3 regions of the Micromonospora sp. NBC_01740 genome follow, and region 1 is predicted to be linked to each of the others. Evidence: predicted binding sites of a transcription regulator. Region 1 holds the regulator's gene; each other region holds the start of a gene.
The links. The regulator HrcA, encoded in region 1, represses chaperone genes, less so after heat shock. The targets are predictions, from matches to a motif close to GGTTNGCACNCTCNNNNNGAGNGTGCNAACC.

Region 1 (9,821 bases):
AGGTGGTGGACCGGCCCGCGCACGGGGTGACGATCGGCGAGGTGTTCCGGGCCCTGAGCCTGGAGCCTGAGCTGCTGCCCCGGCTGCTCGACGCGCCCGACCTGCCAGACGGGGTCCGGGAGAAGGTGCGCCGCCGGCTCGCCGGCCGGAGCTGACGGCGGGCGGGTGAACGGGAACGGGCCCCGTCCCGTGGGGGAGGGGGCCCGTCCGACGTCGGCTCGGCGCGCGCCGGGTGACCGGCTCAGCGCAGCCAGGGCACGTTGCGGTCGAGCAGGCCGCGCTGCTTGAGCTCCTTGCGCAGCGGGATCTCGTCGTCGATGTAGCCGTCCCAGTTGATGCCCCAGTAGTTGGCGGTGTGGGTGCCCTCACCGCAGAGCTGGCGCTGCACCGGCGTGCGGTTGGCCCACCACTCGCCGTCCTTGTCGATGTGCAGCTCGTCCAGCGGTCGGATCCACCGGTAGGTGTAGCCGACGAAGAGCATCTTGCGGGTGATGGTCGACAGGTTGGTGGACCGCGAGTGCCACTGGCGGCGGTCGAAGATGAAGGCGTCACCGGGGTTGGCGGTGATCTCCACCGTGCCCTCCGGGTCCGGGTTGTGCACGGAGGTGTCCGCCGGGCGGGGCAGCGAGTTCCACAGGTGGCTGCCCGGGATCACCTTGGTGGCGCCCCGGCCGTTCTCCGACAGGTCGGAGAGGACGTAGGCCACCTTGAGCGAGAACATCGGCCGGGGCAGGTTCGGGTCCATCGTCTCCGGGTCGGAGTTCTGCCGGTAGCCGTCCTGGTGCCACCCCCAGTAGGGCTTCTCCGGCTCCGCCGCCGGCGGGGTGACGTCCAGGTGGTTGTGGTGGGTGTAGATGTTCCAGCCGGCCAGGCCCCACATGTACGGGAAGGCGATCGGGTGGGTCAGCAGGTCGCCGAAGAGCTCGTCGCGCTCCAGGAAGCCCAACAGGTGCAGGGTGCCGTCCTTGGTGGTGGTGCCCTTCGCCTTCTCCTCGGCGTAGACGCGGTCCACCGCCGCCTCCAGCGCCGCCCGGTGGTCCTCCGTCAGGACGTTGCGCAGCAGGAGGAAGCCCTGCTCGTGGAACTCCTTGCGGTCGGTGTCACTGATCGGTTCGTAACCGGTCCGGTCGCCGTAGTCGAACACTTCGACGTACCCCTCCCCATGAGGCGAAACCATTGCTGGCACAGGCCGCCGATCGTAACCCGCTGGTTTCGGGGCGGGGTACTGCCCAGCACGATATGCGACCGTTGTCCGGACTGTGGGGAGCGGCGCGGTGACGATCTGTCAGAGCCGGGTGGCGTGGCGAGAGTTATCGCCGGTAATGCCGGTTTATGCGGTGACTGCCGGTAAGGAGATCGGGGGCCACTACGCCTCGGCGAAGACCTCCGCGACGACCCGCCCGGTGGCCGGCGTGTCGTCGGTCCGGTTCCAGGTGCCGTCGCGGGCCGTCCACTCCAGGTCGCCGAAGCGCACCCGCTTCACGCCGTGGTCCTGGGCGTGCGAGACCAGCCAGTGCGCGTACCGCCAGCCCCGCAGCTCGTCGGCGGCCGGGACCGTCAGGCCCGTCAGGTCCGCCGCGGTGGTCGCGCCGGCCAGGCCCCAGTCCAACGACAGGCCGCGGGTCAGCGCGGTCGCCGCGGCCTCGCCGCGCATCGCCGGGTCGCGGCCCACCGTGCAGGCGACCGCGCCGGTGGCGTGCCCGACCAGGGCCCGGGTCAGCACCTCGGACTCGTCGGCCCACTTCTCGTACGCCTCCGGGAAGGCCGAGCGCTGCACCTTCTGCGCCGCGTCGGTGACCCGCATCTGCTCCCAGCCGCGCACCTTCTTCAGCCCGGCGTAGAACTTCCTGGCCGCGTAGCGGGGGTCGCGGATCTGCTCCGGGGTGCCCCACCCCTGGCTGGGGCGCTGCTGGAACAGCCCGACCGAGTCGCGGTCGCCGCCCGCGAGGTTGCGCAGGCCGGATTCCTGGTAGGCGGTGGCCAGCGCCACGACGACGGCCCGCTCGGGCATCTTCCGCTGGATGCCGATGGCCGCGATCGTCGCCGCGTTGGCCATCTGGTCGGGGTCCAGCGCCACCCGGCCGTCCGCCTGCACCGTGCAGGTCCGGCTGGCCAGGGGAAGGCGCAGCTGCCCGCCCATCTGCCGGATGACGATCCAGATCCCGACCGCGACGAGGACGACGAGGACGACACCGCCCGCCACGACTGCCCGAGTACGCACCCACACCCCCTGATCGACAGTCCGACAAGCGTACGTCCCTCGTGGTGCCTTCCGGGTCGTCCGACCGGTTCTCCAAGAGCGCCGGGCGTGGCACCGGCCCGCCGGGCGGACGCCCCGGCGGGCCGCCGGGACGCAACCCGCAGTCCCCGCTCACCGCGCGGCCACACCCCCGCCCCGGCCCGGTGTCACCGGTCGGCGCCCGCGTCGCCGTCGGCGGGCACCCAGCGCGCCGGCCGCTTCTCCCGGAACGCCAGGACGCCCTCGCGTCCCTCCTCCGACAGGAAGTACCCGGTCGAGAGGGTGGACAGGTCGGCGATCTCCGCCCGCAGGTCCGTGGCGGGCGGCCGGCGCAACAGCTGCTTCGCCCCGGCCAGCGCGCCCGGTGCCCCCCGCACCAGAGAGTCGCAGTACCCCGCAACCGCCGCGTCCAGTCCGTCCGCCGGCACGGCGACGGTGACCAGGCCGATCTCGGCCGCCCGCCGGCCGTCGAAGGTGTCGCCGGTCAGGTAGAGCTCGGCCGCCGCGCGGGGGTGCAGGCGGGGCAGCACGGTCGCGGAGATGACCGCCGGCACCACGCCGATCCGCACCTCGGTGAAGGCGAACGTCGCCTCCCGCGCGCACACCGCCAGGTCGGCCGCCGCGATGAGACCGAGGCCGCCCGCCCGGGCCGGGCCGGCCACCTTCGCCACCACCGGCTTCGGGCACTCCCAGACCGCCGCGAGCACGTCGCCGAGCATCCCGGCCGGCACGCTCCCGCTGGCGTACGCGGCGGCCGTCTCCTTCAGGTCGGCGCCGGAACAGAAGACCGGGCCCGCGTGGTCGAGCACGACCACGCGTACGGCGTCGTCGGCGACCGCCTCGGCGAGGCCGGCCAGCAGCTGGGTCATCAGCGGCGTGGAGAGCGCGTTGCGATTGTGCGGGCTGTCCAGGGTGAGGGTGGTCACCCCACGGGCCGTGGCGACCCGCACGAGCACGTCTGGAGAGGTCATGCCGGGCACACTAGTGGCCATGCCCGGCGTCCTTCCAGAAGGCGAAACCGTCCCCGTCGACGGCTCGCTGCCCGCCACCGCCACCCGAGCCGTCGGCGCGCGCGGCTTCGGCGTGTACGTGCACGTGCCGTTCTGCGCCAGCCGCTGCGGCTACTGCGACTTCAACACGTACACGGCCGCCGAACTGGGCGGCGGGGCGGGCCGGGAGGACTACGCCGACACCGTGCTGGCCGAGCTGGCGCTCGCCCGCCGGGTGCTGGGCGACGCGCCCCCGCCCCGGGTGGACACGGTCTTCGTCGGCGGCGGCACCCCGACCCTGCTCCCCGCCGACGACCTGGCGCGGATCCTCGACGGCATCGACCGCACCTGGGGGCTCGCGCCCGGCGCCGAGGTGACCACCGAGGCCAATCCGGAATCGGTCACGCCCGAGTCGCTGAAGGCGCTGCGGGCCGCCGGCTACACCCGGATCTCGCTGGGCATGCAGTCCGCCGCGCCGGGGGTGCTGGCGATCCTCGACCGCACGCACAGCGCCGGCCGGGCCGTCGCCGCCGCCCGCGAGGCCCGCGACGCCGGGTTCGACCACGTCAACCTGGACCTGATCTACGGCACGCCGGGGGAGACCGAGGCGGACTTCGCCGCCTCCCTCGACCAGGTCGTCGCCGCCGGGGTGGACCACGTCAGCGCGTACGCCCTGATCGTGGAGGACGGCACGCGGCTGGCCGCCCGGATGCGGCGCGGCGAGCTGCCGTACCCCTCCGACGACGTCGCCGCGGACCGCTACCTCGCCGCGGAGGCCGCCCTCGGCGCGGCCGGCCTCTCCTGGTACGAGGTGTCGAACTGGGCCCGCGACGAGGCGGCCCGGTGCCGGCACAACCTGCTCTACTGGACCGGCGCCGACTGGTGGGGCCTCGGCCCGGGGGCGCACAGCCACGTCGGCGGCGTGCGCTGGTGGAACGTCAAGCACCCCACGACGTACGCGAAGCGGCTCGCCGGCGGCGAGTCGCCCGGCCTGGCCCGCGAGGTGCTCACGGCCGACGAGGCGCACATGGAGGACGTCATGCTCCGACTGCGCCTCGCCTCCGGGCTGCCCCTGGACGCCCTCGACGACGCCGGTCGGGCCGGCGCCGCGCGGGCCCTCGCCGACGGGCTGCTGGCCGCCGACGAGCACGCGGCCGGCCGGGCCGTGCTGACCCTGCGGGGCCGGCTGCTCGCCGACGCGGTCGTCCGCGACCTGCTGCCCTGAGCCGCGTGCCGGGGCCGGCCGGGGGAGCGGCCGACCCGGGTCACTTGGTGAAGGTGTAGGTCAGCGGGTAGCGGTAGAGCACGCCCTCGTTGGCCTTGAGCCCGCCGATGATGCCGAAGATCAGCGGCACCAGCCAGACGAGCATGGGGACGAAGAACAGCACCCCGCAGGTGATCAGCGTGACCACCCAGCTCAGCACCCCGACGATCGTCCAGGTGAGCTGGAAGTTCAGCGCCGCGGCGGCGTGCGCCCGGGCGGTCGGCGACTGCTGCCCCCGGACCATCAGCGCGATGAGCGGCGCCAGCCAGCCGAGCATGCCGCCGCCGACGATCACGCCGGCCGCGCCGCCGAAGTGGGCGATCAGGGCCCAGTTCTTGTCCTCGTTGCTGGCGTAGCCGCCCGTCGGCGGTCCGTAGCCGCCACCGGTCGGATAGCCGGCCCCCGGCGCTCCGTAGCCGCCGGGCGGTCCGTAGCCCCCGGGCGGCGGGTAGTCGCCGGGCGGGGGATAGCCACCGGGCGGTGGGTAGTCGCCGGGCGGAGGGTAGCCGCCCGACGGCGGCTGGTCACCGGTGGGCGGCGGATAGCCACCGGGTGGAGGATGGCTGCCCGGGCCCGGTGCCCCGGACAGTGGTGCGGTGGGGTCGCCGGAGCCGGCGGGGCCGGGAACCCCCGACGGGGCGGTCGGGTCCGGCGGGAAGCCGGGGTCCCCCGCTCCGGGAGGGCGAGGTGGTTCAGTCATGAAGGTCACGGTAGGGGCAGCCGGCAAGGCGGCACCAGCGCGACACCGGCCGGGACGCCCGGAACACCGGCCCCACGGGGGCGTCGGGTGGGCCCGCGCGGTCGCCGATCGGACTGATCACCCCAGGTCGATCATCGCGCGGGCGGCCCCGCCGACGTAGACTGGCACTCGCTACAGTCGAGTGCCAGCAGCCCGCCCCGGCCCCCCGCGTGCCGGGGCCGACGTGCGACAGGAGGTGGGGAGGATGGGTCTCGACGACCGCAAGCTCGCCGTGCTGCGCGCGATCGTCGAGGACTACGTCGCCACGCAGGAGCCCGTCGGCAGCAAGGCGCTTGTCGAGCGGCACCAGCTGGGGGTCTCACCGGCGACCGTCCGCAACGACATGGCCGTGCTGGAGGAGGAGGGCTACATCCGCCAGCCGCACACCAGTGCCGGCCGGGTGCCCACCGACCGGGGCTACCGGCTCTTCGTGGACCGGCTGTCCCGGGTGAAGCCGCTCAGCCCGGCCGAGCGCCGGGCGATCGAGCGTTTCCTGGTCGGCGCCGTCGACCTCGACGACGTGGTGCACCGCACCGTCCGGCTGCTGGCGCAACTCACCCGGCAGGTCGCCGTCGTGCAGTACCCGAGCCTGGCCCGTTCCTCGGTGCGTCACCTGGAGCTGGTGCCGATCTCCACCACCCGGCTGATGCTGGTCATGATCGCCGACACCGGCCGGGTCGAGCAGCGGCTGGTCGAGCTGCCCGCGCCGATCCCCGCCGACGACGTCACGGACCTGCGCCGGCTGGTCAACGAGAAGCTGGTCGGCACCCGACTGTCGGAGACCCCGCCGCTGGTGCAGGCGCTCGTCGAGGAGTCGGTGCCCCACCTGCGCCCGGCCATGACCACCCTCTCCACCGTGCTGCTGGAGACGCTGATCGAGCGGCACGAGGAGCGGATCGCGCTGGCCGGGACGGCCAACCTCACCCGCGGCGGCCTGCTCGACTTCCAGGGCTCCCTGCGCCCCATCCTGGAGGCGCTGGAGGAGGAGGTCGTCATGCTCAAGCTCATCGGCGAGGCGGAGCCGAGCACGACGCGGGTGCTGATCGGCGACGAGAACGAGATCGACAACCTGCGCGCCGCCTCGGTGGTCAGCACCGGCTACGGGCCGGGCGCGACCAGCGTCGGCGGCCTCGGCGTGCTGGGGCCGACCCGGATGGACTACCCCGGCACCATCGCCACGGTGCGGGCCGTGGCACGCTACGTGGGCGAGCTGCTGGCCCAGAACTGACCAGTCAGGGCCGACGGCCGGCTCCGGCCGCCGACCGGCGCAACGCGAGACGAACATGAGGACACGGAACGCAGTGGCCAGGGACTACTACGGCATTCTCGGCGTGAGCCGGGAAGCCTCCGACGACGAGATCAAGCGCGCCTACCGCAAGCTGGCGCGGCAGTTCCACCCGGACGTGAATCCGGATCCGGAGGCCCAGGAGAAGTTCAAGGACATCAACGCCGCGTACGAGGTCCTCTCGGACGACCGGAAACGGCAGATCGTCGACCTGGGCGGTGACCCGCTCGCCCCCGGGGGCGGGGGTGCGGGTGGCCCGGGCGGCCCCGGCGGCGCCGGGCCGTTCGTCGGCTTCCAGGACATCATGGACGCGTTCTTCGGCGGCGCGGCCGGCGGTTCGCGGGGTCCGCGACCGCGTACCCGGCCCGGCGCCGACGCCATCCTGCGGCTGGAGCTGGACCTGCACGAGACCGCGTTCGGCGTCGAGGCGCCGATCACCGTCGACACCGCCGTGCTCTGCACCACCTGCTCCGGCGCCGGCACGGCGGCCGGCACCCACCTGGCCACCTGTGAGGCGTGCGCCGGCCGGGGCGAGGTGCAGTCCGTGCAGCGCACCTTCCTCGGCCAGGTGGTCTCCGCCCGGCCGTGCACGGTCTGCCAGGGCTACGGCACCACCATCCCGCACCCGTGCCCGACCTGCGCCGGCGACGGCCGCGTCCGCACCCGCCGTTCGCTGACCGTCAAGATCCCGGCCGGTGTCGAGGACGGCATGCGCATCCGCCTCGCCCAGCAGGGTGAGGTCGGCCCGGGCGGCGGCACGGCCGGCGACCTCTACGTGGAGATCCACGAGCGGCCGCACGACGTCTACTCCCGCAAGGGCGACGACCTGCACTGCCGGGTCACGGTGCCGATGACCGCGGCGGCCCTCGGCACCCGGCTGACCATCAAGACGCTGGACAGCGAGGAGACGGTCGACGTCAAGGCCGGCACCCAGCCGGGCAGCACGCTGCGGCTGCGCGCCCGGGGCGTGCCGCACCTGCGTGGCACCGGCCGAGGCGACCTCTACGTCCACCTCGACGTGCGCACCCCCACCAAGCTCGACGCCGACCAGGAGAAGATGCTGCGCGACTTCGCCAAGACCCGGGGCGAGGAGGTCGCCGAGCTCACCAAGCAGGGCGGCTTCTTCTCCCGGATGCGCGACGCCTTCAACGGCCACGCCTGAGCGGCCTGACCGCCCCGGCGTCCGCCGGGGCGGCTAGCCTGATCGTCGTGTCCGCGCCGCTGTTCCTGGTCGAGTCGCTGCCCACCGCCGACCAGCTCACCCTGGGCGGCCCCGAGGGGCACCACGCCGCCACGGTGCAACGACTGCGCGTCGGCGAGGAACTCCTGCTCGCCGACGGCCGGGGCGGCACCGCGTCCGCGGTGGTCACGGCCGTCGGCCGGGGCAGCCTCGAACTCGACGTCATCTCCCGGGGGTACGTCGACGCGGCCGTCCCCCGGCTCGTCGTGGTGCAGGGCATCGCCAAGGGCGACCGGGGCGAGCTGGCCGTGCAGGCGATGACCGAGGTCGGGGTGGACGAGATCGTGCCCTGGGCTGCGTCACGCTCGGTGGCGCAGTGGCGCGGCGACCGGGGCGCCCGGGCCCGGGAGAAGTGGGTGGCGACGGCCCGCGAGGCGGCGAAGCAGGCCCGCCGGTCGTGGCTGCCGGTGGTGGCCGGCGCCCCCGACGAGTCCACCGCGACGGTGGCCCGCCGGATCGCGGGCGCCGCCGCGACGTTCGTCCTGCACGAGGAGGCGCGGGAGCGGCTGACCACCGTCGAGCTGCCCGCCGCCGGTGAGATCGTGCTGGTCGTCGGCCCGGAGGGCGGCATCGCCCCGGCCGAGCTGACCGCCTTCGCCGAGGCCGGCGCCCGGCCGGTGCGGCTGGGGCCCTCGGTGCTGCGTACGTCCACCGCCGGGGTGGCCGCCCTCAGTGTCCTGGCCACCCGCCTCGGCCACTGGTGACCGTCGGTACGCCGCAGCCGCATCGGGGGCGCCGGCCGGCCCCATCTTGTCTCGGATCTGCGCTCATCCCCGTGCGCCGGGCCGCTCTCGGCGGCGACGTGAACGCCTCGGGGGCTCAGCGCCGCAGCACCGCCATCGTGCCAGGGCTGTCGCGCATTCCGGTGGTCGGCGGAGGCGTCACGCCCGCGTGATCGCGGCGAGTCACTGCCGATCCGTCGGAGTGGCTTGACAGGGCCCCCTCACCCCTTCACCCTTTCACTATTGAAATAGTGAAAGGGGGCGGAGTTGATCGAGTTCCATCTGGATCGTGGGTCCGGGGTCTCCACCTATCTACAGCTCGTCCACCAGGTGAAACACGCGCTCCGGCTAGGGGTTCTTCAACCCGGCGACAAGCTTCCCACCGCCAAGGAGGTGGTGGCGCGGTTGGCGATCAACCCCAACACGGTGCTCAAGGCATACCGGGAGCTCGAGCGGGAGGGCCTCGCCATCGGCCGCCCGGGGCAGGGCACGTTCGTCCGTCGGTCGCTGCGGACCGCCGACGCGGGTGAGCAGGCCCGACTCGCCGCCCAGCTGTCCGCCTGGGTCGGCCAGGCCCGCCGCGCCGGCCTGGACCAGGAGGACGTGGAGGCGCTGTTCGCGTCGGTGTTGATGGATTCGTTCCGGCGGTCGGCGTGAGGACGAGTGAGGATGCGGTGGTCGTGAACATGCCAGGACTGGGCAGGTCTCCGGAGGAGCATCCGGCCCATGCGCGACGGGAGGGCAATGCGCTGGAGGCGACCGGGCTCGGCAAGCAGTACCGCCGTACCTGGGCGCTGCGCGAGTGTTCGGTGGCCGTACCGGCCGGTCGGGTCGCCGCGCTGGTCGGCCCCAACGGAGCGGGCAAGACGACCTTCCTCCACATGATCGTCGGATTGCTGCAACCCACTCGGGGGTCGGTCCGCGTCTTCGGCACGACGGTGGGACGCGACGGCGCCGCGCTGTCCCGGATCGCGTTCCTGGCCCAGGAGAAGCCTCTCTACGACGGTTTCACCGTCGCGGAGATGATGCGGTTCGGCCGGGTGATGAATCCGAACTGGGACGACGACCTGGCCCGCGGCAGGCTCGACGAGTTGAGGATCCCGCTCGACCGGCGGGTGGCGAGGCTCTCCGGCGGCCAGCAGACCCAGGTGGCGCTCACCCTGGCGATCGCCAAGCGGCCCGACCTGCTGGTGCTGGACGAGCCGCTCGCCGACCTGGACCCCCTGGCCCGACACGACGTGACGAGCAGCCTGATGTCCGCCGTGGCGGAGACGGGCATGACCGTCCTGCTCTCCTCGCACGTGGTGCCCGACCTTGCGGGCACCTGCGACTGGTTGGTCGTT
Region 2 (9,821 bases), 1.0 Mb from region 1:
TGCAACCTGACCGGCGGGGTCTTCGTGAACCAGTCGGCGGCCTTCTCCGACTTCCACGGCAGCGGCGCCAACGCGGCGGCCAACTCGGCGCTCACCGACGGCGCCTACGTGGCCAACCGGTTCCGCATCGTGCAGTCCCGCCGGCACGCCTGAGGTGCCCGGCTGCCCGGGTCGGCCCCGCACCGGCCGCTCCGGGCAGCCGATCCGGTTCTGGCGGAACGGGTCACCGGCGCGGGTCAGGCCGGGCGGCGCATCTGGAGCTCGGTGAGCGCCGGGACCGTGGGGTGCGGGACGCGTACGCCGGTGTCGACGAAGCCCAGCCGCCGGTACGCGCGGTAGGCCCGGTCGTTGCCGACCACGACCTCCAGCATCAGTTCGGGGCGCCCGCAGGCGCGGGACCAGGCCGCGACCGCGTCGACGAGGTCGCCGAGGAGGCCCGTGCCCCGCCAGGGCGGGGTGACGTAGACGGCGTACACCACGGTCAGCCCCGGCTCCCCGGGGGCCACCGTGCCGCCGGCGTGCCCGACGAGCCGGCCGCCCGGGTCCGCGACGAACTGGGCGGTGCCCGCCCCGACGGAGACGGCCGCGATCCTGGCCGCGTAGTCGGCGTGCGACCGGGCCGCCGCGTCGGCGAGGGTCTCCAGGAAGGCCAGCGGGGCGTCGGCGAGCATCTCCAGCCGCAGCGCCCGCATCCGAGCCGCGTCCGGGGGGCGGACCCGCCGGATCTGCGCCCGCCGCGTCGGCCTCGGACCGTCGGGCGTGCTCGTCATGCCGAATGCCTATCACAACGATGACGGCCGATGGCGTTCGATCGGCGTATGTCCGATTTGTGGTCGTGCGGTGTCGTCACGCTTCGTGTAGCGTGCGATTTCGGTCACCGTTTCAGCGGCCCTCGTCGATCGCCGAGCCGGTGGTCCTCCGGTGCCGGCCCGCCCGGCCTCCGGGGTCGTGGAACGCCGCGCAGAGTGAGGAAGTGCACCGTGGCAGAGGGCACCGTGAAGTGGTTCAACTCCGAAAAGGGCTACGGCTTCATCGCCGTCGACGGTGGGCAGGACGTCTTCGTCCACTTCTCGGCGATCGAGATGGACGGCTACAAGGCGTTGGACGACGGCCAGCGGGTCGAGTTCGAGATCGCCCAGGGCCAGAAGGGCCCCCAGGCCGAGCGCGTGCGCGTCATCGCCTGACGGGCGTCCCTCCCGCGCCCCCGCGCCGACCGACCTCCCGACCACCGGTCGTGGGGCGCCGGCCGGGGGCGGCCCGGTGGTCCGGGCGGTCGTCGGCCGGTCCGCTCCACGGGGCCGGGCAGTCTGCCGGTCCGCTGCACGGGGGCGGGCTTCGGCGCGGTTGCGTCGGCAGGGAAGGATCGTGAGCCGTTCCAGCCATCGCTGAGGAGGGTTCATGTCCGACCAGCCACCCCAGGCCGCACCGCCCCCGGGAGAGCCCGACCCCTCCGCGACACCACCCGTCGGCCCGGGCGGTGCTGCGCCGACGGGCCCGCAACAGCCGCAGGACTGGGTCTTCCCGCCCACCGGCGGGTACCCGGCCGGCTCCGGCCCGTACGGCGGGCAGCCGTGGTACCCGGGCGCCCCGGTCGCCTATCCCGGGCAGCCGGGCGCCTATCCCGGGCAGCCGGTCCACGGGTGGTACCCGCCGGGGCACGGCCTCGACCCCGCCGACCTGCTCGTCACCCCGCCCGGCGCGGGCGTCAACGGCTGGTTCGGCCGGTGCGTCGGCGCGGTGCGCCGGGGCTGGCGGCTGCTGCTGCCGATCCTGCTGCTCACCCAGGTGCTGCCGGCCCTGGTGGTGTCGATGCTCTCGTTGGTCGTCGACCCGAGCGCCAAGTGGGAGGAGTCGATGGCCGACGACCCCGCCGCGCTGCCCGACACCTTCCTGACCGACACGGGCGTCCTGCTGTTCGTGGTGCTCGGCAGCGCCCTCGTCTTCGGTTTCGTGCAGAGCCTGGGCTGGGCGGCCGGCACCTGGGTGGTCACCCGGCAGGCGGCCGGTCAGCCGGTGAGCGTGGGCGCGGCCCTCTCCTACGGGGCGCGTCGGGCGCTGGGCCTCTGGGGCTGGACCCTGCTGATGAGCGTGATCATCGGGCTCGGGGTCTGTTTCTGCGTGATCCCCGGCATCTACTTCGCCTTCGCGCTGAGCATGGCCGGCCCGGTCTACCTGTTCGAGCGGCAGCACCCGATCGGCCGTTCCTTCCGGATGTTCCACGACCGGCTCGGTCTGCTGCTCGGCCGGGTGGCGCTGGTCGCGGCGGCGGTGATCGTCGGCAGCGGGGCCGCCGGCATGGTGGAGGGCATCGGCACGCTGCCGTTCGGCACCACCCCGCTGGAGTCGCCCGGCACGGCGGTCGGCGTGCTCGTGGTGACGCTGGTGGGCGCGGTGCTGGCCCTGCCGACCCACCTCGCCCAGTTGGTCGGCCTGGTCGTCACGTACGCCGAGCAGCGCGCCCACGAGGGGCCGGTGGACAGCGCCCGGCTGACCGGTGAACTCGGCTGACCGGGGCGATCGTGCTTGCACTCGGCAGGGGAGAGTGCTAAACAAGTCATTGGCACTCGCATACCGTGAGTGCCAATGGTCGGGGCGGTAGGGCCACGGTCGTAGCGGCGTCCAGACGCGGCTGCGGCACATGGCCGGTCGTCGCGGGCTATCCGGCCCGGCCGAGGAGACGTCGTCGTCGCCAGGTGGCGACGTCCCAAGGTGCGTACACCAGGCGGCCCATCCGGGACACACACTCCGGGTGGCCCGTGAGTGTCCAGGAGGACAACGCCGTATGGCCAAGATGATCGCGTTCGACGAAGAGGCGCGCCGCGGCCTCGAGCGGGGCATGAACCAGCTCGCCGACGCCGTGAAGGTGACCCTCGGCCCCAAGGGCCGCAACGTCGTCCTCGAGAAGAAGTGGGGTGCCCCCACCATCACCAACGATGGTGTGAGCATCGCCAAGGAGATCGAGCTCGAGGACCCCTACGAGAAGATCGGCGCCGAGCTGGTCAAGGAGGTCGCGAAGAAGACCGACGACGTCGCCGGTGACGGCACGACGACGGCGACCGTCCTGGCCCAGGCCCTGGTCCGCGAGGGCCTGCGCAACGTGGCCGCCGGTGCCAACCCGATGGCCCTGAAGCGGGGCATCGAGGCCGCCGTGGCCAGCGTCTCGGAGGAGCTGCTCAAGCTCGCCAAGGACGTCGAGACCAAGGAGCAGATCGCCTCCACCGCCTCCATCTCCGCCGGTGACACCAGCGTCGGCGAGATCATCGCCGAGGCGATGGACAAGGTGGGCAAGGAAGGCGTCATCACCGTCGAGGAGAGCAACACCTTCGGGCTGGAGCTGGAGCTCACCGAGGGTATGCGCTTCGACAAGGGCTACATCTCGGCCTACTTCATGACCGACCCGGAGCGCATGGAGGCCGTCTTCGACGACCCCTACCTCCTGATCGTCAACAGCAAGATCTCGTCGGTCAAGGACCTGCTCCCGATCCTCGAGAAGGTCATGCAGTCGGGCAAGCCGCTGCTGATCATCTCCGAGGACATCGAGGGCGAGGCCCTGGCGACCCTGGTCGTCAACAAGGTCCGGGGCACCTTCAAGTCCGTCGCCGTCAAGGCGCCGGGCTTCGGTGACCGCCGCAAGGCCATGCTGGCCGACATCGCCATCCTCACCGGTGGCCAGGTCATCAGCGAGGAGGTCGGCCTCAAGCTGGACGCCGTCGGCCTCGACATGCTGGGCCGCGCCCGCAAGGTCGTGGTGACCAAGGACGAGACCACCATCGTCGACGGTGCCGGCGACGCCGAGCAGATCCAGGGCCGGGTCAACCAGATCCGGGCCGAGATCGACAAGAGCGACTCCGACTACGACCGCGAGAAGCTGCAGGAGCGGCTGGCCAAGCTGGCCGGCGGCGTCGCGGTGATCAAGGTCGGCGCGGCCACCGAGGTCGAGCTCAAGGAGCGCAAGCACCGCATCGAGGACGCCGTCCGCAACGCGAAGGCCGCCGTCGAGGAGGGCATCGTCCCGGGTGGTGGCGTCGCGCTGGTGCAGGCCGGCAAGACCGCCTTCGACAAGCTGGACCTGGTCGGCGACGAGGCGACCGGTGCGAATATCGTCAAGGTCGCGCTGGACGCCCCGCTGCGGCAGATCGCCGTCAACGCCGGCCTCGAGGGCGGCGTCGTGGTGGAGAAGGTCCGTAACCTGAACCCGGGTCACGGCCTCAACGCCGCCAACGGCGAGTACGTCGACCTGCTGGCCGCGGGCATCATCGACCCGGCCAAGGTGACGCGTTCGGCGCTGCAGAACGCCTCGTCGATCGCGGCGCTCTTCCTCACCACCGAGGCCGTCGTGGCGGACAAGCCGGAGAAGACCCCGGCCGCCCCGGCTGGTCCGGGTGGCGGGGACATGGACTTCTGAGTCCAGCTCCGACAACGCCGTGAGGGGCGGGCCGCGTCAGCGGTCCGCCCCTTGCGCTGTCACGTCGGCAGTGGCCGTTGGTTGCGTCTCTTCTGCGCCCGGTCGTACGGCTGCGGGATCTGCACCGGCTCGTCGACCAGCGTCACCGGCTCGTCGGCCGGCTCGTCGACGCCGGCCATCTCCGCCTGCTGCTCGGCGTCGCCGTAGTCGAGCCGGTCGAACGGCAACGGGCCGGGGCGTTCGTCGTCCGTGGTCATGGCTGCCTCCTCTACCGGAAACGGTAGGGCGCGACGATCACCAATGCGGGCGAATGGCGTTATGAGGGTCTATATCCCGTTCGCCCCGTTGTCAGTCGCCGAGCGTCCTGCGGTACAGGAAGAAGACGCGCTCGATCCGGGCACCCGCGCTGCCCGAGTAGAACGGGACCGGCCCGACCCAGCCGATCTGCGCAGCCGTCACGCCCGCCGCCCGCTGCTCGCGCAGGCAGCGGCGCAGCAGCACCCCGCCGATCCCCGAGCCCTCGGCCGCCGGGGCGGTGCCCATCGGGCCGAACCAGCTCGGCCGCGACGACCCGTACGCGGCGAAGCCGAGCACCACGCCGTCGCGCTCGGCCAGGTGGCAGCCCGCCCCCTCCCGGCCCACCGAGCCGGCCAGTTCGGCGTCCCAGGCCCCGCCGAAGGTGGCGCGGGCGAACTCCGCCAGCGCCGGCAGGTCACCCGCCTCGGCGCGCCGGACCGTGACGCCCTGCCCGGCCAGCCGCGCCTCCGCCGGCTCCGTCGGGCGCAGCGCGGGCGAGCCGTCGTACGACAGGTCGGCGGTCATGTTCCACGCCGTCCGGTCCTGCCGGTAGCCGAGCGCCAGCGCAGCGCAGACCGCCGGGGTGTAGCGCACGTCGATCCCGGGCCAGGCGTAGTACGGCGGATTCCCGGCGAGCAGCACCTCCACCGCGCCGAGCTCGGCGAACCGCGCCTCGGCGGTCGCCAGCAGGGCCCTCCCGACACCGCGTCGCCGCTCCTCCGGTGCCACCGCGACCAGGTCGACGTGACCACGGGCGTCGCCGTCGCCGGCGGCGAGGGAGCCGATGAGCACACCGACGAGGCGCCCCTGCCGGTGCGCGCCCCACGCGAACACCGGGCGGTGGGCGGCGGCCCGCGCCCACAGGGTGTCCACGACAGCCGGCGCCTCGGCCGCGTCCTCCGGCAGGTCCAGTGCCCGCCCGCAGAGCTCCACCACGGCGGGCCGCCGGTCGGGTCCCAGCTCGACGATCTTCAGGTCCATGGACGCCGACCCTAGGTCACCGGAGCGCTTCTGTTAAGCAGAGCCCCTGCTGGCGCCTGGGAAGAGCCCCCGTTGGCGCCGCCCGGCCGGCGGACCGCGCCGGCGACCAGTCCACGTGCGGCGAGGGCTCGTCCACGTCGGTCCGCCGTGGCGTGCCGCGACCGACCCGATCGCCTCAGCCGGCCGGCCCGGGTTTCGGCTCGGGCTCGGGCTTCGGCTCGCGCTCCGGCTCGGGCTCGCGCTCGGGAAGGGTCGGCGCGTCGGTGGGGTAGAGGCCGGCGACGAATCCGTACACCTGGTCGCCGGACCGGGGGATCTGGGCGAAGCGGCGGGCCAGCGCCTGCACCTCGGCCCAGAACGCGCGTACCTCCTCGATCGGGATGCGGGCGTGCACGAGGGTGCAGCGCAGGTCGTCGGCGGCGTGGGCGACGGCCGATTCGGCGACGGCCTCCGCGAGCCCGTTGACGGCGGTCGCGACCTGTCTGTCCTCGGGACGGGTGAGCGCGCCGATGTAGAGCGTGCGGGCAACCCGGCCGTAGTACCGCTCGTCGATCGCCCGCACCCGCCGGGTCCGCACCACCTTGAGCAGGCCGGCGTCGACGAGCGCGGTCACGTGGTAGGCGACGCTGCTCTTCGGCCGGTCGACCGCCCGGGCCAGCTCGGTCACCGTGGCGGCCCGCTCCAGGAGCAGCTCCAGGAGGGTGGCGCGCAGGGGATCGGCCAGCGCGCGAAGCTGCGCGGGCGCGGTGACCACGAGCAGCTCGTCGAGGTCGTAGTCCGGGATCCGCTCATTGCTCGACATTTCTCGACCGTTCTAGAATCATGGATCATTCGATCGTTGTCGTCTGTTGACAGGAGTGTAGAGATGGCCGACGTGGTCCTGTTCCACCATCTGCACGGGCTCACCGAGGGGCTGCGCGAGTTCGCCGAACAGTTGCGGGCGGGCGGGCACAGCGTGCACACCCCCGACCTGTTCGACGGTGAACGCCCGGCGACCCTCGACGAGGGCTTCGCGCTCACGAAACGCATCGGGCGCGAGGTGCTGCGCGAGCGCGCCGACCGGGCCGTGGCCGAGCTGCCCGACGGGCTGGTCCACGCGGGCTTCTCCTGGGGCGCCGCCACCGCCCAGCGGCTCGCCCAGACCCGGCCCGGCGCCCGTGGCGCGCTGCTCTACGAATCCTGCCTGCCCGTCACCGGCGAATGGGCCGTCGGCCCCTGGCCCGCCGGGGTTCCGGTGCAGATCCACGGTATGGACGCCGACCCGTTCTTCGCCCTGGAGGGCGACATCGAAGCCGCCCGCGAGCTGGTCGGCATCGTCGGCCCCGACCTCGGCGAGCTGTTCGTCTACCCGGGCGACCAGCACCTGTTCACCGACAGCACGCTGCCGTCGTACGACGCGGAGGCGACGGCACTGGTGCTGCGGCGCTCGCGGGAGTTCCTCGACCGGCTGGGGTGAACCGGCGCTCCGCGCCGACCTCACCCCCGCGCCGCTTGGACGGCGGCGTACGCGTCGACCAGGCCGGCACCGGTGATGTTCCGGTCGCCCCCGCAGGTCTGCGTCCGGGCGGCGTACGTGGCCACGGCCGGGGTCGCGGTGTCCCGCAGGATCTGCCGGGTGCGGGGCAGGTCGCCGACCAGCGCCGGGTTGGCCGACCACATCAGCGCCACCACGCCGGCCACCTGCGGCGTCGCCATCGAGGTGCCGCTCAGGACGGCGTACCCGCCGCCCGGCATCGCCGACAGCACCTCGTCGCCGGGCGCGACCAGGTCCGGCTTGGCCGCCCCCGGCACCGGTCCCCGCGACGAGAAGAGGGTGACCTTGCGCTGCCGGTCGACCGCGCCGACGGTCAGCACGTCCGCGTACGGGGCGGGCGGGTCGTCGATCGAGCCGCAGTACGGCCCGGTGTTGCCGGCCGCTGCCACCACCATGACGCCGGCGGCGTCCAGGGCGGCGGTGGCCGGCCCGAGCACGCCCGGGTCGCAGCCTTCGAGCGCCGGGCAGCCCCACGAGTTGGTGAGGATGTCCGGCGCGCGTGCCGGGCGCCCGTCGCTGAACGGGTCCCCGCCCACCGGGAAGGGCGCCAGCATGAACTGGAGGCAGTCGAGGTAGTACGCGGGATTGCCGAGATTGCGGTCCAGGTTGACGCAGCCGGCCCACCGGGCGCCCGGGGCGACCCCGATGCCGCCCCGGCCCACCGCGCTGCCCGTCGTGTGGGTGCCGTGCCCGCCCTGGTCGGTCGGCGCCCGGGTGCCGTTCCACGGGTCGTGCCAGGAGTCGTCGCCGCCCCGGAAGCTGCCCGCCAGCGCGGGATGCCCGCCGTCCACGCCCGAGTCCGAGCTGCCCACCACGATCCCGGAGCCGTCCACCCCGAGCTGGGACCAGACCCGGTCCGCACCGAGCATCCGGACGTTCCACTCGGGGCCGCCGGGCGCGGGCGCGGTGCCGCGACTGCGGCCGGCCGGCGCGGGCAGCGGTCGCACCCGTTGGCTGACCAGCACCCGGGCGACCTCAGGACGGCGCGACAGCCAGGCCCGTACCGCCGGCCCGCCGTCCACCTCGACGGCGTTGACGAGGTAGTAGGGGGTGTGGTCGAGCCGCAGCCGGCGCAGGTCCCGGCGCAGGTCGGCCTGGGTCCGCTCGGCGGTCGCGACCAGCCGCCGGTGGACCTCGGCGACCCGGGCGTCCCGGCCGGCCCGACCGGTCGTCGCCGGGACGCCGGCGAGATCGGCCTGCTCGCGGAGCACCACGAACAGCCGCTCGCCATGCAGGCCAGGCTGCCCCGCGCCGACGGCCACCGCGCCGACCGCCAGCAGCAGCGCGGCGGCGGTCACCCCGGCCACCCGCCGGCTCGGCCGCCGGCCCCGGCCCAGCAGCACGCCGTACGTCACGGCGAGGACGGCCGCGACGGCGAGCCCGGCGCCGGCGGCGGCGGCCACCCAGAACGGCACGTCGCGGGTGCTGGCCAGGAGGAGGGTGATCTCCTCGGGATCGGTGCAGGCCAGCGGGCCGAGCACGCCGAGCCCGACCAGCCAACGGGCCGCGGGCCGCAGGGCGCCCGTCCCCGGTCGCCCGGTCGGGGCCGGGCGGCGGGCCGCCGCGTGCAGGGCCGCCAGCGCGAAGCCGGCCGGCGGCAGGATCAGCAGCAGGGGAAGCTGGGCCCCGGACTGGCCGACCCCGGCGGCGAGCAGCAGCAGGGCGACCCCGGCGACCAGCCCGCCGACCAGCACCAACCGGGTCGGCCGGGGCGGTTCGCCGACGGTGAAGCGGGACCAGAAGGCGTCGTCCAGCAGCGCCCCGGCCAGCACGCCGAGCGCGGCAGCGGCGACCCCGGCGAGCACCGTCTCCAGCAGCCCACCGAGGGCGCCCAGCCAGGCCCAGGGCAGCAGCAGCGCCAGCCCGCCGGCCACCCCGAGCAGCGTGGCGGCCGACGTGGGCGCCCGGCGCGGGGCGGCCGACGCGGGTGCCCAGGGCGGGGCGGCCGACGCGGGCACCCGGGGGGTCGCGACCGGCACGCGGCGGGCCAGCGCCCGCAGGACGAGGGCGGCCAGGCCGGCCGTGGCGGCCAGCGCGGCGAGGTACGCCTCGTGGTGCACCGGCGGCATCGCCCGGAGCAGCCCCAGCGCGCCGAGCGCGAGCGCCGCCGCCAGCCAGGTCCGGCCGGTGGTGCGGACCGCCGCCGAGCGGGGCAGCAGGGCCAGCGTCAGCGCGGGCGCCCCGACCAGCAGCACGGTGAACAGCACCGTCGCCGGCCAGAGCCAGACCACGCGGTCCAGCCCGGAGGCCAGCAGGACCTGGTCGGCCAGCCAGCCGCCGAGCTGGCCGACGACGACGAGCCCGACCGTCCAGCAGCCGGTCACCGCCGCCGCCACCACCGCCCAGGGGCTCGGCGGGCCCGGCGTGGCCAACGGCCTCGGAGCGGGTTGACCAGCGGGGAACGGGGGGCCGACCTCCATCCCCAGACAGTACGGCGCGGATGGGCTGTCCCGCCGGGTGGCGGCGGCGGTTACCGTGGACGGGTGCGTGACCCCAACGTGTCCCGAACGACGGCCGGCCAGCTCTCCCCCGAGCGCCGGGCCGCCGACCTGCGCCGCCTGCGCACCGAACGCTTCGACGTGCTGGTCATCGGCGGTGGTGCGA
Region 3 (9,821 bases), 630 kb from region 1:
CAGCGCGTGCTCGCCGATCTCGGTCTCCCAGCAGCCCCGGGAGCCGCACTCGCAGGGCGCGCCGTCGCGGACGACCACCATGTGGCCGACCTCGCCGCCGTAGCCGCCGTGCCCGGTCAGCCGCCGCCCACCGGCGATGATGCCGGCGCCGACGCCCACGTCCCCGTACAGGTAGATGACGTTGTCGCAGCCGGCCGCCGCGCCCCGGGCGTGCTCGGCGAAGGCCGCCACGTCGGCCACGTTGCCGACCGTGACCGGCACGTCGCAGCCCAGCTCGGCGCCGAGCGCCGCGCCGATCGGCTCGTCCACCCATCCGGTGGTCGGGCCCAGCCGGACCAGCCCGTCGTCGCGGCGGACCATGCCGCAGACCGCGACGCCCGCGCCGACGCAGACGGCGTCCGCCGGCGCGCTCTGCTGCATGTCCTTGACCGCCCCGGCCAGCAGCGGGGCGGCCTCCGCGGCGGTCAGACCCCGGGGGCGGTCCAGCTCCCGGCGGTCGAGCACCGCGCCGCCGAGACCGATCCGCGCGGCGCGCAGCCGGTCCACCTCGATGCTGTACGCGTACGCGTGCACCCGGTCCGACTCGGGCCGGACGACCAGCGACGGTCGCCCGGCCCGACCGGTCTCCTTCGGCGTCCCCTCGCTGACCAGCCCGGCGCCGGCCAGGTCGGCGGTCAGCGCGCCGATGGTGCTGCGGTTGAGCCCCAGCGTGGTGGTGAGCTCGGCACGGGTGGTGGCCCCGTGCACGTGCACGTACCGCAGCAACGCGCCCAGGTTCTGCCGGCGGATCTCGTCCTGGCTCGGTCCTGCGCGCATCGCCGTCGTCACTTCCGGTGCCGCGCGGTCAGCGGTTGCCGGTGGCGGTGGAACGCCGGCGGGAGAACGCGTCCACGCTCGCGGCGAGCAGCAGCACCACGCCGGTGACCACGTACTTCACCCCCGAGCTGTATCCCATCAGGCCCATCCCGTTGTCGATGACCGCGACGACCGCGCCACCGAGGACGGCGTCCAGCACCCGGCCCTTGCCGCCGAAGAGGCTGGTGCCTCCGATGACGGCCGCGCCGACCGCGTAGAGCAGTACATCACTGCCGCCTGTGTTGGGGTCCACCGAGTTGGCCCGGCTGGCGGCGACGATGCCGCCGACGGCCGCCATCGAGGAGCAGATCACGAAGACCGAGATGCGGATGCGGTCCACGTTGATGCCGGCGCGGCGCGCCGCCTCCTTGTTGCCGCCCACCGCGTAGACGTGCCGGCCGTAGCTGGTGCGCTGGAGCACGAAGGTCCAGAAGACCAGCAGCACCGCGATGATCGGCACCACGATCGGCACGCCCTTGAGCGAGCTGATCACGACGTTGCGGCTGCGCTCCAGGTTGAGGATGAAGACCGCGACGCCGAGGACGAGCGCCAGCCCGCCGATGCGGGCGAAGACCACCGCGATCGGGTCGGTGACCAGACCCCGGGCGACCCGCGTACGGTGCCGGAGCAGTTGCACGGCCGCGTAGCCGGCGACCGCCACCGCGGCCAGCAGCCAGCCCAGGACGGGCGGGAGGTTGCGGTTGGCGATGGCCACCAGCACCTCGTCGCGCACCGAGATGTTGGCGCCCTCCTCCATCAGCATCAGCACGATGCCCTGGAAGGCGAGGAACCCGGCGAGGGTCACCACGAACGACGGGATGCCGATCTTCGCGACGAGGAAGCCGAGGGTGGTGCCGATCGCCACGCCGGTGACGATCGCGGCGATCACGGCCACGTACCACGGGTAGCCGAGCACGGTGACCACGTTGGCGAGGATGGCGGCGCAGACGCCGCTGGCGAAGCCGGCGGAGAGGTCGATCTCGCCGAGCAGCAGGACGAAGACCAGCCCCATGGCGATCAGCGTGACCGCGGCGCCCTGGGTGAACAGGTTGGCGAAGTTGCCGGCGCTGAGGAACGTCGGCTGCATGATCGAGAAGACCGTGCAGAGCACGACCAGGCCGAGTACGGCGGGCAGCGCCCCGATGTCGCCGCCACGGACCCGACCGACGTAGTTGCGGACGTGGCTGGCGAGGGTGGCCGGCGGTGTGACGGCCGCCGGGCCGTCCTTGTGCACGACGGTGGTGGTCATCGGACGCCTCCTGAGTTGCTGCCGGCCCGCCCTGCGCCGTTCCCGTTGCCGCCGTTGGTCGGCTCGGCGGCGAGCCCGAGCCCGCCGGAGCGACCGGCGGTGATCAGCTCGACCACCTGCGAGTGGGTGATGTCGGTGGTCTTCACCTGGGCGACCATCTGGCCGAGGTAGAGCGCGGCGATCCGGTCGGAGACGGCGAAGACGTCGTTCATGTTGTGCGAGATGAGCACCACGGCGAGGCCGTTGTCGGCGAGCCGGCGGACCAGTTCGAGCACCTGGGCGGTCTGCGCGACGCCCAGCGCGGCGGTCGGCTCGTCGAGGATGACGAGCTTGCTGTTCCAGAGCACGGCCTTGGCGATCGCGACGGTCTGGCGCTGGCCGCCGGAGAGGCTGGAGACGTGCTGCCGCAGCGACTTCACGGTCCGTACGCTGAGCCCGGCGAGGGTGTCGGCGGCCATCTGCTCCATGGTCGGCTCGTCGAGCACGATGCCGCTGCGCTTCTCCCGGCCGAGGAACATGTTCTGCACGATGTCGAGGTTGTCGCAGAGCGCGAGGTCCTGGTAGACGACCTCGATGCCGAGCGCGGCGGCGTCGCGGGGGCTGTTGATGGTCACCGGTCGGCCGTCGAAGCGGAACTCGCCGGCGTCGGTGGGGTGGATGCCGCTGATGCACTTGACGAGGGTCGACTTGCCGGCGCCGTTGTCGCCGACCAGCGCGGTCACCTCGCCCGGGTGGGCGGTGAAGGCGACGTCGCGCAGGACCTGGACGGGACCGAAGCTCTTGTCGATCCCGCGTAGTTCCAGCAGGGGGGTTGCGGACACGGGGGCTCCTTCAGGTGGAGGGGAGGTCTCGGATCCCGTCCGGCGCGAACCGCCGCCCGGCACAGGGTCCGTGCCGGGCGGCGTGCGCGTGGAATCGGGTACGGGTCAGCTGATGCCGGCGTCGGCGCAGAGCTTGGCGTACGCCCCGGCGCAGACCTCGTCCTTGGTGACGAAGCCGTCGGCGATGACGTCCTTGACGTTCTCCTTGAAGATCAGCTTCGGGGTCAGCAGGACCGACGGGACGTCCCGGCCGCCCTCCGGGTCCTTGACCGTCTGGCCGGTCTCCTTCTTCTCACCCTTGGCGACCGCGATGGCCAGGTCCGAGGCGGCCTTAGCCTCCTCCTTGATCGCCTTGTAGACGGTCATGCACTGGTCGCCGGAGAGGATGTTCTGCAGGCCCTGCGGGGTGGCGTCCTGGCCGGTCACCGGGACCTTGCCGTTGAGCTTGTTCTTCTTCAGAACCGAGATGGCCGCGTTGCCGAGGCCGTCGTTGGCGGCGAGCACGCCGTCGATCTTGCCCCGCTGCTGGGTCAGCATCTGCTCGAAGATCGTGGCCGCCTGGGTGTTGTCCCACTCCGGCACGTTCTGGTCCGGGCCCTTGGTGTACTCCTTCGAGTCGAACTTCGGCTTGAGCACCGAGTCGTACCCGTTCTTGAACAGGGTGGCGTTGTTGTCGGTCGGCGAGCCGTTGAGGTACGCCACCACCGGGTTCTTGGCGCCCTTGTCGGTCAGGCACTTGCTCAGGCCCTCGCCCTGGAGCTTGCCGACGACCTCGTTGTCGAAGCTGACGTAGTAGGTGGCCGAGCCGCCCAGCGTGAGCCGGTCGTAGTCGATGGTCGCCACGCCCTGGGACTTCGCCTTGTCGAGGACGGCCTTGCCGGTGCCGGAGTCCAGGTTGACGATCATCAGGGCGGTCACGCCGTTGGTGATCATCTGGTCGGCGATGGTCTGGAACGCCGTCTTGTCGCCCTGGGCGTTCTGGATGTCGAAGTCGACGCCGGCCGCCTGGAACGCCTCCGTCAGGAACTTTCGGTCCGCGCCCTCCCAGCGGGCGGAGGACTTGCTGTCCGGAAGGATCACGCCGATCTTCGGCTTCTTCTCGGTGGAGCCGCCGGCATCGGAACCGGAGTCGTCGCCGCAGGCGGTCAGGCCGCCGGCGGCCAGCAGGCCCACGGCGGCGAAGGTGAGGAAGCCCTTGCGCATCAGCAGGGTCCTTTCGGGGGTGGGGGATGATGTTGGTTTGTTGTGTCCGGCAACGTATTCCGGTTCGCGCCGTGGGCACAAGAGCGCCGAGGTGGCGAGTTTGTTGTCGGCAGTAACAATTCAGCAACGTCCCTGACACCCGGCCGTCGTCCACCGGGGAGCGCTCTCTCGGGGCTGACGGGAGCGGTGCAGCTCAGCGGGCCGACAGCGGGGCCGTGACCGCCCCGGTGAGGGCGACGAGATCCTGCGGGTCGAGCTGGAGCTGAAGCCCGCGCCGGCCCGCCGAGACGTAGACGGTGGGATGGTCGAGCGCCGACGAGTCGAGCACCGTGGGCAGTCGCCGGCGCTGGCCGAGCGGGCTGATCCCGCCGCGCACGTAGCCGGTGGCCCGTTCGGCGACCGCCCGGTCGGCCATGGCGGCCCGCTTGCCGCCGACCGCCGCCGCGAGCGCCTTGAGGTCCAGCTCGCCGGTGACCGGCACGACCGCCACCGTCAGCGCGCCGTCGACCTCGGCGACCAGCGACTTGAAGACCCGCTCCGGCGGCACCCCCAGGGCCGCCGCGACCAGCGCGCCGTAGTGGGGCGCGTCCGGGGAGACGTCGTACGGATGGGTGCTGTGGGCGATCTTCCGCTTGGTCAGCAGCGCGGTCGCCGGAGTGCCCTGTCCCGCCATGACGGTCAAGCTAACCCGGCCCCGTACGACCCGCGAGCCGAAAAGGCCGGACGCCCTCGCGCGCTACCCGACCGGCCGGCAGACCAGCACCGTCGGCGCCCCGGCGACCCGGGTCAGCACCAGGCTGGCCGCCTCGCCCCCGGTCAGCCGCAGGTCCCGGCGGAGCTTCTCCGGCTCCAGGGCGGACCCGCGCTTGAGGATCTCCACCCGCCCGACCCGGCGCTCCCGCAGCAGCGCCCGCAGCCGCTTGAGCGAGAACGGCAGCACGTCGGTGACCTCCAGGCAGCGGGCGAACGGCGTCGGCGTCGGCGCGTCCGCGTAGAGGTAGGCGATGCTCGGGTCGGCCAGCGTCGCGCCCAGCGTCTCGGCCAGCTCCGCGACCAGGTGCGCGCGGACCACCGCCGGGTCGGGGTCGTACAGGAAGCGGCGCGCCGGGCCGACCGGTGCTTCGGCGTCCCCGGAGCCCGTCAACTGCCAGCAGGGGACCCTTCCGCTGCCGGAGGCGTCGACAGGGGGCCCTTCCTTGCCGTGCAGCCGGGTGGCGCGGCGGGGGACCTGCGCCAGCTCGCCGCACCACAGGGCCGCCTCGACCAGGTCGCCGTCGACGCTCACCCACTCCGCCTCGGCGCTCGCCGGGACCAGCGCGTGGTCGATGCCGGGCGCCACCTTCACGACGGTGTGCGGCACCCGCTCCGCCAGCCCGACGACGAAGTCCCAGGGCGGCGAGTAGGCGTTCGGGTCGAAGATCCGCCGCCCGGTGCCCGCCTTCCGGCGCGCCGGGTCGCAGAACACCCCGTCGACCCGGTCCACGTCGAACGCCGTGGCGTCGCCACACTCCACCGTGAACAGCTCGGCCAGCCCGGCCGCCTCGGCGTTCGCGGCGGCCATCGCGGCGGTCAGCGGGTCGGCCTCCACGCCGTACACCCGGATGCCGGCGCGGGCGGCGGCGAGCGCGTCCGCGCCGAGGCCGCAGCCGAGGTCGGCGAGGACGCGCACCCCGGCGGCCCGCAGCCGCTCGGCCCGCCGTGCCGCGACGACGCCCCGCGTGGCCTGCTCCAGCCCGGCCCGGGTGAGGAACATCCCGGCCGCCGCCGGCCCGAACTTGCCGACTGCCCGGCGGCGCAGCTCGGCCTGGGTGAGGGCGGCCGACGCCAGGTCGGCCGGCAGCCCCGTAGAGCGGAGCGCGGCCGCCGCGGTCAGCGGATCACCGCCGGCCACCCGCGCGGCGGCGGCGAGCGCGGCCGACCCCTCGGGCGTACGCAGGGCGGCGAGTTGGTCGAGATCCACCCGTTCATTGTGGTCGGCGGACCCGACGCGCCGGCCGGCGGGTTGGCACTCTCCTTGACGGAGTGCTAGCCGAGGAATAACCTGCGATTAGCACTCTCACCCCGAGGGTGCCAGCTTCCGGGCCCCATGGTCCGGCTGCTGAACGCCAGGCGGACCGGCACCCGCGACGACGGCCCCGCCCGGTGGCATGTGGCAGATTGACGCTGGTCGGCATGCCGGCCGGTAACGAAACCAAGTACCCGGGAGGGTATGCCCGTGACTACCGCGACCAAGGTTGCGATCAAGCCGCTCGAGGACCGCATCGTGGTCCAGGCGAACGAGGCCGAGACCACCACCGCCTCCGGCATCGTGATCCCCGACACCGCCAAGGAGAAGCCGCAGGAGGGCACCGTCCTCGCTGTCGGCCCGGGCCGGATCGACGACAAGGGCAACCGCGTGCCGGTCGACGTGAAGGTCGGCGACACCGTCCTCTACTCGAAGTACGGCGGCACCGAGGTCAAGTACGCCGGCGAGGAGTACCTGGTGCTCTCCGCCCGCGACGTCCTCGCGGTCATCGAGAAGTAAGCAACCGATCAGTGTCGTCGCCCCGGTCCGGCTCGCCGGGCCGGGGCGACGTCGCTTCGAAGGGACATTCATGGCGAAGATCCTGAGCTTCTCGGACGACGCCCGGCACCTGCTCGAGCACGGTGTCAACGCCCTCGCGGACGCGGTCAAGGTCACCCTCGGCCCGCGCGGGCGCAACGTCGTCCTGGACAAGAAGTTCGGTGTGCCCACGATCACCAACGACGGCGTGACCATCGCCAAGGAGATCGAGCTCACCAACCCCTACGAGAACCTCGGTGCGCAGCTGGTCAAGGAGGTGGCGACCAAGACCAACGACGTCGCCGGCGACGGGACCACCACCGCCACCGTGCTGGCCCAGGCGATGGTCCGCGAGGGCCTGCGCAACGTCACGGCCGGCGCCAACCCGGCCGGCCTCAAGCGGGGCATCGACGCGGCGGCCGCCAAGGTCTCCGAGGCGCTGCTCGGCCGCGCGGTCGAGGTCGCCGACAAGAAGTCGATCGCGCACGTCGCGACGATCTCCGCGCAGGACGCCACGATCGGCGAGCTGATCGCCGAGGCGATGGAGAGGGTCGGCCGCGACGGTGTCATCACCGTCGAGGAGGGCTCCGCCCTGCACACCGAGCTGGACGTGACCGAGGGTCTCCAGTTCGACAAGGGCTTCATCTCGCCCAACTTCGTCACCGACATGGAGTCGCAGGAGTCGGTCCTGGAGGACCCGTACATCCTGATCACGACCCAGAAGATCTCGGCGATCGAGGAGCTGCTGCCGCTGCTGGAGAAGGTCCTCCAGAACAGCAAGCCGCTGCTGATCATCGCCGAGGACGTCGACGGCCAGGCGCTGTCGACGCTGGTGGTCAACTCGATCCGCAAGACCCTCAAGGTCTGCGCGGTCAAGGCCCCCGGCTTCGGTGACCGGCGCAAGGCGATGCTCCAGGACATGGCGATCCTCACCGGCGCCGAGCTGGTCGCGCCCGAGCTGGGCTACAAGCTCGACCAGGTGGGCCTGGAGGTGCTCGGCACCGCCCGGCGCGTGGTGGTCGACAAGGAGAACACGACGGTCGTCGACGGCGGCGGCAAGTCGAGCGAGGTCGCCGACCGGGTCGCGCAGATCCGCAAGGAGATCGAGGCCTCGGACTCCGACTGGGACCGGGAGAAGCTCGCCGAGCGGCTGGCCAAGCTGTCCGGCGGCATCGCGGTCATCAAGGTCGGCGCCGCGACCGAGGTCGAGATGAAGGAGCGCAAGCACCGCATCGAGGACGCGATCGCCGCCACCAAGGCCGCGGTCGAGGAGGGCACCGTCCCCGGCGGCGGCGCCGCCCTGGTGCAGATCCTGCCGGCGCTCGACGACGACCTCGGCTTCACCGGGGACGAGAAGGTCGGCGTCTCGATCGTGCGCAAGTCGCTGGTCGAGCCGCTGCGCTGGATCGCCCAGAACGCCGGCCACGACGGCTACGTCGTGGTGCAGAAGGTCGCCGGCAAGGAGTGGGGCCACGGCCTCGACGCCGCCACCGGCGAGTACGTCGACCTGGCGAAGTCCGGCATCGTCGACCCGGTGAAGGTGACCCGCAACGCGGTCACCAACGCGGCGTCGATCGCCGGCCTGCTGCTCACCACGGAGAGCCTCGTGGTGGAGAAGCCGGAGAAGGCCGAGCCGGCCGCCGCCGGTGGGCACGGCCACAGCCACGGCCACGGCCACCAGCACGGCCCGGGCTTCTGACCCTCGCCGTACGCCCAGTCGGGGCGCACCGTCCCTGTGGCGGTGCGCCCCGACGCCTTTCAACGGGCCGGGGGCGTGGCCACCGGCCGGTCGGTGGTCACGCCCCCCGGGCCGGGAACGCCGCGACGCCGCGTCCCCGGGCGGGGACGCGGCGTCGGTGTGGTCTATCGCGGAGGTTGCCGGCTCAGGCGATCTTGCGCTGGGCGGGGACGGTCGACCGGTGCGGCTGGCCCAGGCGGGCCTCCAGCCGGGCCACGTCGACCCGGCTCTGCCGGCGGTCGGCCAGGTCCTCCCAGCCGACGGCGAGCAGCCGCAGCCGCTCCGACTCGCTGAAGCCGCCCCAGACGCCGTACGGCTCGCGTACGGCGAGGGCGTGGGCGGCGCACTCGGCCCGTACCGGGCAGGCGCGGCAGACGGCCTTCGCGCCGGATTCCCGGCGCAGGCGGGACGAGCCACGCTCGCCGTCCGGGTGGAAGAACTGCGCGCTGTCCCGGCCCCGGCAGGCACCGAGCCGCTGCCAGTCCCAGAGGTCGACGATGGGTCCGGGCAGTCTGCGTACGTTCGACATCAGCACCCCTCCTCCCGCGCGGCACCGCGCAGATCCTGGTGAATCGGCGTCCGGGCGACGGTCCGCGCAGGCGCGCCGTTTCCGGCCTGGGACCTCCGTACCCGGGCCGTCGCCGGCTCACACACCTGTGATCGAAAACTTCCGGCAACTAGCGGCATATGCCCCACTTGTCGGAAAAGTTCGGAGGATTGCCCGAACCCCCTCGCGACCCGACCCGGTCATGGTCTGCTTCTGGACGGAGAGGAGACCACTGTGCGTACGGTTCTCGTGTGCGTTCGGACACCGCTCGCGGCGCAGCATCTGGCGTCCGCGGCGGCACGGCTCGGGCTGTCCGCCGTGGTGCGGACGGCCGTCTCCGATTCCGAGGTGATGTTGCGGCTGGCCGAGCGCCCGGCCGACGTGGTGCTCGCGGACACGGCCCTCACCCGGCCGGACAGCGCGGGCTTCGTCCGGCGGGTGCTCGCCCGCGCGCCGCAGGCCTCCGTGCTGCTGCTCGGCACGGAGGAGTCGGAGGCCGCCGCGGCCACCATCAGCGCGGGTGCCCGGGGCCTCATCCAGGGCGTCGACCAGGACCTGACCAGCGCGGTGGCCAAGGCCCTGCTGCTGCTCTCCTCGCCCGGCCGGGCAGCCCGACGCCCGGCCACCGACCCGGCCCGGGACACCGCGGCGGTCGGCGGTCCCGCCCGTACCGGCCCGGCCGGCCGGCCGCCGGCCGAACCGGGACCCGGCTGGCAGGCGACGGCCCCCGACGGCCCGGGCGGCACCCCGACGGTGGTGCCGTCGCAGCGCGGCGACGACCCGGCCGAGCCCGCCGACGAGCCGGTCGAGGCCACGCCCCCCGGTCGGCGGTCCGGGCCCGGCCCGCGCGGCGGCCGGTCCCAGGT

Region 2: a site for HrcA is predicted at 2,556-2,586, ahead of groL (chaperonin GroEL). Genes of this name have one in related genera too.
Region 3: a site for HrcA is predicted at 6,174-6,204, ahead of groES (co-chaperone GroES). Genes of this name have one in related genera too.

The regions. Positions count from the first base shown of each region.
Region 1 covers NZ_CP109150.1:7,248,950-7,258,770, reverse strand. The annotation lists gene OG989_RS31625 (MOSC domain-containing protein) at 1-155, shown strand, start outside; gene OG989_RS31620 (phytanoyl-CoA dioxygenase family protein) at 242-1,177, opposite strand; gene OG989_RS31615 (hypothetical protein) at 1,367-2,227, opposite strand; gene OG989_RS31610 (enoyl-CoA hydratase-related protein) at 2,407-3,210, opposite strand; gene hemW (radical SAM family heme chaperone HemW) at 3,230-4,453, shown strand; gene OG989_RS31600 (DUF4870 domain-containing protein) at 4,494-5,192, opposite strand; gene hrcA (heat-inducible transcriptional repressor HrcA) at 5,437-6,459, shown strand; gene dnaJ (molecular chaperone DnaJ) at 6,533-7,678, shown strand; gene OG989_RS31585 (16S rRNA (uracil(1498)-N(3))-methyltransferase) at 7,726-8,460, shown strand; gene OG989_RS31580 (GntR family transcriptional regulator) at 8,746-9,135, shown strand; gene OG989_RS31575 (ABC transporter ATP-binding protein) at 9,165-9,821, shown strand, end outside.
Region 2 covers NZ_CP109150.1:945,579-955,399, reverse strand. The annotation lists gene paaN (phenylacetic acid degradation protein PaaN) at 1-153, shown strand, start outside; gene OG989_RS04585 (GNAT family N-acetyltransferase) at 237-770, opposite strand; gene OG989_RS04580 (cold-shock protein) at 981-1,184, shown strand; gene OG989_RS04575 (DUF3824 domain-containing protein) at 1,399-2,508, shown strand; gene groL (chaperonin GroEL) at 2,783-4,405, shown strand; gene OG989_RS04565 (hypothetical protein) at 4,465-4,662, opposite strand; gene OG989_RS04560 (GNAT family N-acetyltransferase) at 4,754-5,683, opposite strand; gene OG989_RS04555 (helix-turn-helix domain-containing protein) at 5,859-6,485, opposite strand; gene OG989_RS04550 (dienelactone hydrolase family protein) at 6,549-7,139, shown strand; gene OG989_RS04545 (S8 family serine peptidase) at 7,160-9,637, opposite strand; gene OG989_RS04540 (glycerol-3-phosphate dehydrogenase/oxidase) at 9,716-9,821, shown strand, end outside.
Region 3 covers NZ_CP109150.1:566,142-575,962, reverse strand. The annotation lists gene OG989_RS02555 (ROK family protein) at 1-816, opposite strand, end outside; gene OG989_RS02550 (sugar ABC transporter permease) at 845-2,104, opposite strand; gene OG989_RS02545 (ATP-binding cassette domain-containing protein) at 2,101-2,925, opposite strand; gene OG989_RS02540 (sugar ABC transporter substrate-binding protein) at 3,031-4,128, opposite strand; gene ybaK (Cys-tRNA(Pro) deacylase) at 4,322-4,801, opposite strand; gene OG989_RS02530 (THUMP-like domain-containing protein) at 4,865-6,088, opposite strand; gene groES (co-chaperone GroES) at 6,338-6,652, shown strand; gene groL (chaperonin GroEL) at 6,723-8,369, shown strand; gene OG989_RS02515 (WhiB family transcriptional regulator) at 8,554-8,937, opposite strand; gene OG989_RS02510 (helix-turn-helix transcriptional regulator) at 9,190-9,821, shown strand, end outside.